DNA from 2 places in the Arthrobacter sp. CAN_A6 genome. Region 2 is predicted to be linked to the other one. Evidence: riboswitches for the same ligand, from Rfam matches in the RefSeq annotation. Region 2 holds a riboswitch; the other holds the start of a gene.

What was found. Region 2 has a riboswitch for glycine ahead of gcvP (aminomethyl-transferring glycine dehydrogenase). Riboswitches for the same ligand answer to the same signal wherever they lie in the genome.
Region 1: linked by a shared signal. The riboswitch ahead of IWX75_RS15840 (glycine dehydrogenase (aminomethyl-transferring)) and the one ahead of gcvP (aminomethyl-transferring glycine dehydrogenase) in region 2 are both predicted to bind glycine.

Annotation. Positions count from the first base shown of each region.
Region 1 is NZ_JADOUV010000014.1:21,811-25,013, forward strand. It holds partial or broken gene IWX75_RS15830 (lipoyl synthase) at 137-367, opposite strand; gene IWX75_RS17895 (FadR/GntR family transcriptional regulator) at 641-1,216, shown strand; glycine riboswitch at 1,214-1,311, shown strand; glycine riboswitch at 1,313-1,420, shown strand; partial or broken gene IWX75_RS15840 (glycine dehydrogenase (aminomethyl-transferring)) at 1,472-1,832, shown strand; gene IWX75_RS15845 (pyridoxal phosphate-dependent aminotransferase) at 2,333-3,203, shown strand, end outside.
Region 2 is NZ_JADOUV010000001.1:203,300-206,502, reverse strand. It holds gene gcvP (aminomethyl-transferring glycine dehydrogenase) at 1-1,350, opposite strand, end outside; glycine riboswitch at 1,527-1,629, opposite strand; gene IWX75_RS01000 (LLM class flavin-dependent oxidoreductase) at 1,875-2,906, shown strand; gene IWX75_RS00995 (class I SAM-dependent methyltransferase) at 2,924-3,203, shown strand, end outside.

The DNA of each region.
Region 1 (3,203 bases), on a different contig from region 2:
GATGCGATCAGATGACTTCTTCGCTTGGTACTGCACCAGCACCACAGTGGTACAACCAAACTCAGCGGCAGCGGCCGAGCAGCTTGGCGTTGGCAGAACAAGATCAGTGCGAGGACCTTATTAGAGGCATTGTGCGTTAGCCGGCGAGAAGTGAGGATGCTTCCTGGGAGGCGGAGCCGGAGTCGTCGAGGTGCGCGAGTTCTGAGGGCAGTTCGAGGCCCTTCTTGCGCATGGCCCGCGCCCAGAGGCGGCCCGCACGATAGGACGAGCGCACAAGCGGGCCGCTCATGACGCCGAGGAAGCCGATCTCTTCCGCCTCCTCACTCAGTTCGACGAATTCGCCGGGCTTCACCCAGCGATCGACCGGCGTCTCGGCATTGCGCGCCTCGATGCGCAGCAGGCGAGGCTCTCGGGGGCAAGGCTCACAGCGAAGCTCCTTTTGACTGGATGGACCCGCTGTAGCCGGGCAGTAGTGGTCCCCGTTGTGTGGGGCTGCAGTAGCTTGCTTGATCGCGGGGACTTTCGATGGACGGCGTGCCTGGTTCTTGTCGAGGTGCAGCGGGGACCCTACGGAGGAACCTATGTGTGCTTCCGTCCGACTGTCGTCGCTGACGTGCTCCCGAAGTTGAACCCTGAGGAGGTGGAGGACGTCCTGACGTTCCGTGGCGTCCTTGAGCCCGCAGCGGCATCACTGGCCGCTGGGGCGCGGCTGTCTCCGGCACAGCGCAGCCACCTGCTGAAGGCTCTCGATGAAGTCTCTCGGGCGTCGACGGGTGAATACCGCCCAAAGGATGCCCGATTCCATGTCGCGATTGCCGAGGTGGTCGGATCGCCGAGCCTCGCCCATGCGGTGGCGGATGTACGTTCGAAAGTTAGCGACCTTCTGGATCGGATCCCGCTTCTTGAGCCGAACCTAGAGCACTCGAACCGGCAGCATCAGGACATCGTCGATGCAATCCTTAGGGGCGATGTGGAGGGCGTCCCAGGATCACCTTCATGGCACCGCTTCGCTGCTCCGAGGCTTCCTCGCCCCTACCTGAGCGGGCACAAAACACTATCGATGCGCGGTGCATGTTTCCGAGTTCCCTACCCTTACAGGGTCGTAGGTCTAGGTCATGTCCCGCTGCTGCAGGCCGGTCGCGAACCCCACATTTGCGTATTCGACAGGTCTAGCGCTAACGTGTGTCGCGTATCACTACAAGTGAACTGCTTATGATCTGCGGCGGGAGAGTTCTGCCGGTACGTGTAGCAGGCGCCGTAGGAGCAAACCCTCCCCGGGAATCTCTCAGGCCCGTGTACCGCCGCGGCAAGGCAACTCTGGAAAGTAGTCCGGCCAACCGGACTCACCGGCGGTGCAAGTGGCGTCCTGCTATCAGCAGGGCAAAACGGAAACTCTCAGGTCCAATACAGAGCGGGGAGGAACCCAAGTCATCGTGGCGCGTTGCGCTGCCTGAATTATGGAGTTCCTTTCATGACGGCTCAATCTTCTCCGGCCATTTTCGCTGACCGCCATATCGGTGCCCGGCGCCAGTCGGACATCGACACCATGCTCAAGGCTGTGGGCTACGACAGCGGCGACGGTCTCGTTGACAGCGCGGTTCCTGACTCGATCCGTATTGACGGACCGCTCTCATTGGGCGATGCCCGCAGTGAAACCGAGGTACTGGCTGAACTCCGTGAGCTGGTGGCCAAGAATAAGACCGTCGTTCAGATGATCGGGCAGGGTTACTACGACACCATCACGCCACCGATCATCCGTCGCAACGTCCTGGAAGCTCCCGCTTGGTACACGGCCTACCACCCCGTATCAGCCCGAGATCTCGCAGGGCAGGGCCTAAAACGTTTTGTCCTCCGTCTTCCGGAGGGCTTTGTTGCCGAGATCGGGGAGTTCCATGGATTCAGCGTTGTCTTCTGTGCGTGATGAGGTATTCCGACGTAACCCGGGTGAGACGGAGTTCCACCAGGTTGTGATCGAGGTCTTAGACTCTCTGGGCCCGGTGTTCAGGAAACATCCCGAGTTCGTGGACGCTGCAGTATTGGGGCGGCTGTGTGAACAAGGAAAACCATGACAACAAGCCCGCAAAATATGCTAACCACCAGCGTCGGGGAGCAGCCTGAGGTTCAGGAGGAAACTTGTTCCGGTGAACCGGGTAGCCAGGACTGCCCCTACTACATCGGCCCGGAAACGGACTAAGAACCACGTCCGCAAAAAGTTCCTGGCCGTGGGCCTCGGAAAGGCACCAGTCAACCCTGCCTAACCGCCGCCACGACGCAAAAGCAGCAATTATTACCGAAGAAGATCGATCACAATCTCGATGAGGAGTGGAACAGCATGCAGCAACTCGCGAACCGGCTCGAACGTCTGGGCACCGAAACCGCCTTTAGCGTCGCCCAAGCCGCGGCCGCCTGGAAGGCGAAGGGGAACCTCGTGTACCCCTTCCATCTCGGCGACATCAACATCCCGACGGCCCCGCATATCGTCGAAGCCATGAACCGGGCCATCGCCGACGGCTATACGGGCTATTGCCCGGGCCCCGGCATCCCGCAGTTGCGCGAGGCACTCGCCGACGATCTTGGGGCCCGCCGAGGTATTGAGTTCACCCCTGACAACGTGGTCGTGATGACGGGCGGCAAGCCCGTGATCACGAAATTCCTGCAGACGGTCATGAACCCCGGCCAGGAAGTGCTCTATCCCAACCCCGGCTTCCCGATCTACGAATCGCAGATCGAGTACCTCGGTGGCACAGCGGTGCCTTACCGCTACCTGCCCACGAGCGAGGGCTTCGCGATCGATCTCGACCAGGTGCGCGCATCGATCACCCCGAATACTGTCGCAATCATCTACAACGACCTGCAGAACCCCATCTCGGCTGAGTCGACGTCGGCCGAGCGGGAGGCTATCGCACAGCTCGCCCAGGAGCACGACCTCTGGGTACTCTCCGATGAGGCGTACTTCGAGACGCGCTATGAGGGTGTCTCCAGCTCCATCGCCTCGCTTCCCGGCATGGCGGAGCGCACCGTGATCCTCTACACGTTCAGCAAGAAGTTCGCCATGACCGGATCCCGTCTGGGCTGCGCCGTCGCCCCGATCGAGATCGCCAAAATTCTCAGCACACTCAACACCAACGATGAGTCGTGCACAACGCACTACGTTCAATGGGCCGGCATCGAAGCGCTCCGTGGCACCCAGGAACCCGTACAGC
Region 2 (3,203 bases):
GGAGGATCCGTCGGCACCGGCGGATCCCGTCATCTCCGCCCCGAGGATCCCGGCGAGCGCCTCGACGTGCTGCACGGTGGTGGTCTCGTCGCAGGAGATGCCGAAGTGGTCGGCGTCGATGCGGCGCAGGTTGAAGCCCTGCTCCTCGGCCTGCTGCACGAGGTCGGCAGCCTTGCCCGGCGCCTTCACCAGCAGCGTGTCGAAGAACTCGGTGTGGACCACTGTGGCATCGGTCCCGGCCAGCAGGTCGGCGAGCTGCACGGCACGCTCGTGCGTGGTGCGCGCGATGGCCTTCAGCCCCTCCGGCCCGTGATACACCGCGTACATGCTGGCGACGATCGCGAGCAGTGCCTGCGCGGTGCAGATGTTCGACGTCGCCTTCTCGCGGCGGATGTGCTGCTCGCGGGTCTGGAGTGCCAGACGGTAGGCGGGCGCGCCGTCAGCGTCCTTCGAGACGCCGACGAGCCGTCCGGGGAGCATGCGCTCGAGTCCCTTGCGGACGGCCATGTACGCGGCGTGCGGCCCGCCGAAGAAGAGCGGGACACCGAAGCGCTGGGCCGAGCCGACGGCGATGTCGGCGCCCTGCTCGCCGGGAGGGGTGATGAGGGTCAGTGCGAGGAGGTCTGCGGCGACGGTGACGAGTGCGCCACGCTCCTTGGCGGCGTCGATCACTGCCTTGTAGTCGCGGATGGCTCCCGAAACGCTGGGCTGCTGCAGGACGATGCCGTTGATGTCGCCGTCCGGCAGTCCGGTCGAGAGGTCGGCGATCTCCACTTCGAAGCCGAGGGCTTCGGCGCGGCCGCGCACGACGGCGACGGTCTGGGGGAGGGCGTCGGCGTCGATCACCGTGCGGCCCTTGTTCTTGCCGGTGCGGCGCATGAGCAGCACCGCTTCGGCTACGGCGGAGGCTTCGTCGAGCAGCGAGGCGTTGGCGATGTCGAGGGCGGTGAGGTCCTGCACCATGGTCTGGAAATTGAGGAGCGCTTCGAGGCGTCCCTGCGAGATCTCGGGCTGGTAGGGCGTGTAGGCCGTGTACCAGGCGGGGGATTCGAGCACGTTGCGGCGGATCACGGGGGGCGTGACGGTGTCGAAGTAGCCCTGCCCGATCATCTGGACCGCGGTCCTGTTCTTCCCCGCCATGGCACGCAGCTGGACGAGGACCTCCGATTCGCTCAGCGCGCCGGGAAGGTTCAGTGCGCGCTCGGAACGGATGCTGGCAGGTACAGCGATGTCGACGAGCTTGTCGATGCTGGGGTAGCCGAGCACCTCCAGCATCCGACCGGCGTCGGACGGGCGGGGGCCGATATGCCGGTCTGCGAAGGTTGAAGCCGTTTCCGGGGAGGCTGTCATGGGAACTCCATACGTCAGGTGGGTGCGCGTGGGTGCGCCTACGTGGTGGGTTCCTCCCCGCTCTGTAGGGGACCTGAGAGTTTCCGCAAGGCATGAACGCCTGCTTGCACCGTCGGTGAGCGCCGCAGGTTCCGCGAGAAAACGCGGGAGGATGCAGTGCTGCTTTCCAGAGTTGCCTAACCGCAGCGGTACTGGGCCTGAGAGATTCCTGGGGAGGATTTGCTCCTACGGCGCCTACCGGAGTCGACTTTCGCGGTAGAACTCTCCCGCTGCAGGTCAATGGCGTATTCAATTGTGTGTGGTCCTTCTCACAAGCTTACCGCGTGGTGGTGGGTCGGGCAAAAGCCGGCCGAACTCTCGCGGTATCGAGGAATGCGCACCGCAGGAAGGGAGACCTGGACGAGCCGAAGGCCCCGACACGAACCATGCATCTGCATGCGGATCGGGAATGAGGCCCGGAACGGCCGCGTTGTAGCTCCCAGGATCCAGAGTGGGTCGACTACAAGGACACGGGAGCGTCAACCATGGCACGGCACCTCGAACTGGGACTGGATACCTTCGGCGACGTCACGAGGGGAAGTGACGGCACACTGGTTCCCTACCCGCAGGTGATCCGTAACGTGATCGAGGAAGCCGTGCTGGCCGACCAGGTGGGAATCGACTTCTTCGGTGTCGGCGAACACCATCGGGACGATTTTGCGGTCTCGGCGCCCGAGACGGTCCTTGCCGCCATCGCCGGCAGGACCACGCGGATCCGACTGGGCTCGGCCGTCACGGTCCTGAGCTCCGATGACCCCGTCCGGGTGTACCAGCGGTTCGCAACTCTCGATGCGGCGTCCAACGGGCGCGCCGAAGTGATCCTCGGCCGCGGGTCCTTCACCGAGTCCTTCCCGCTCTTCGGTTTCGAGCTCTCGCAGTACGAGGAGCTCTTCGAGGAAAAGCTGAGCCTCTTCGCCGAACTCATCAAGGAAGAGCCGGTGAACTGGAGCGGCCGCACCCGCCCGGGCCTGACCGACCATCGCGTCTATCCGCCCACGGAATCCGGGCGCCTGAAGACGTGGATCGGCGTCGGCGGCAGCCCCGAATCCGTGGTGCGCGCCGCACGCTACGGAATGCCCCTCATGCTGGCCATCATCGGGGGCGATCCATCCCGCTTCGCACCCTATGTTGATCTGTACCACCGCGCCCTCGCCCAACTGGGTCGGCCGACGCTCCCCATCGGCGTGCATTCGCCCGGCTACATCGCCGACTCCGACGAGCAGGCCCGCGAGGAGCTCTGGCCCGACAACCGGATCCTGCGCGACCGCATCGGCGCCGAGCGCGGCTGGGGCCCTACCACAAGGGCGGAGTTCGACGCCGAGGCCGACGGCGGCTCCCTCTATGTGGGCTCGCCGGAGACCGTCGCGAGGAAGATCGCCGCCACTGCGACCACCCTCGGAATCGACCGCTTCGACATGAAGTACAGCGCCGGGCCGCTGCCGCACGAAAAACTGATGCACAGCGTAGAGCTGTACGGAACGAAAGTGATACCGATGGTGCGCGAGTTGCTGGCGTGACGTCCTAAGGTGGCCTCATGCCGAATTTCATCGACCAGGCCCGCATGGTGCCGCGGGTTGCCCTCCTCTCCACGCGGGCGCCCCGGGATCCGACCAAGGCCTGGGAGGGATACTGGAGCCGCGTGCGGCAGACCGGAGCCGGCGGAGAGGTGTTGTGGGACTCCGCTTCGGACGCTGAGTGGAACCAGTACGAAGGTCTTATCCAGAAGTGGATGGACCTCACCCTCCCCGTTGTCGACGTCGGATGCGGCAATGGGACGTTCACACGGCGGCTGGCCCGCGTTTTCCCGCTCGCCC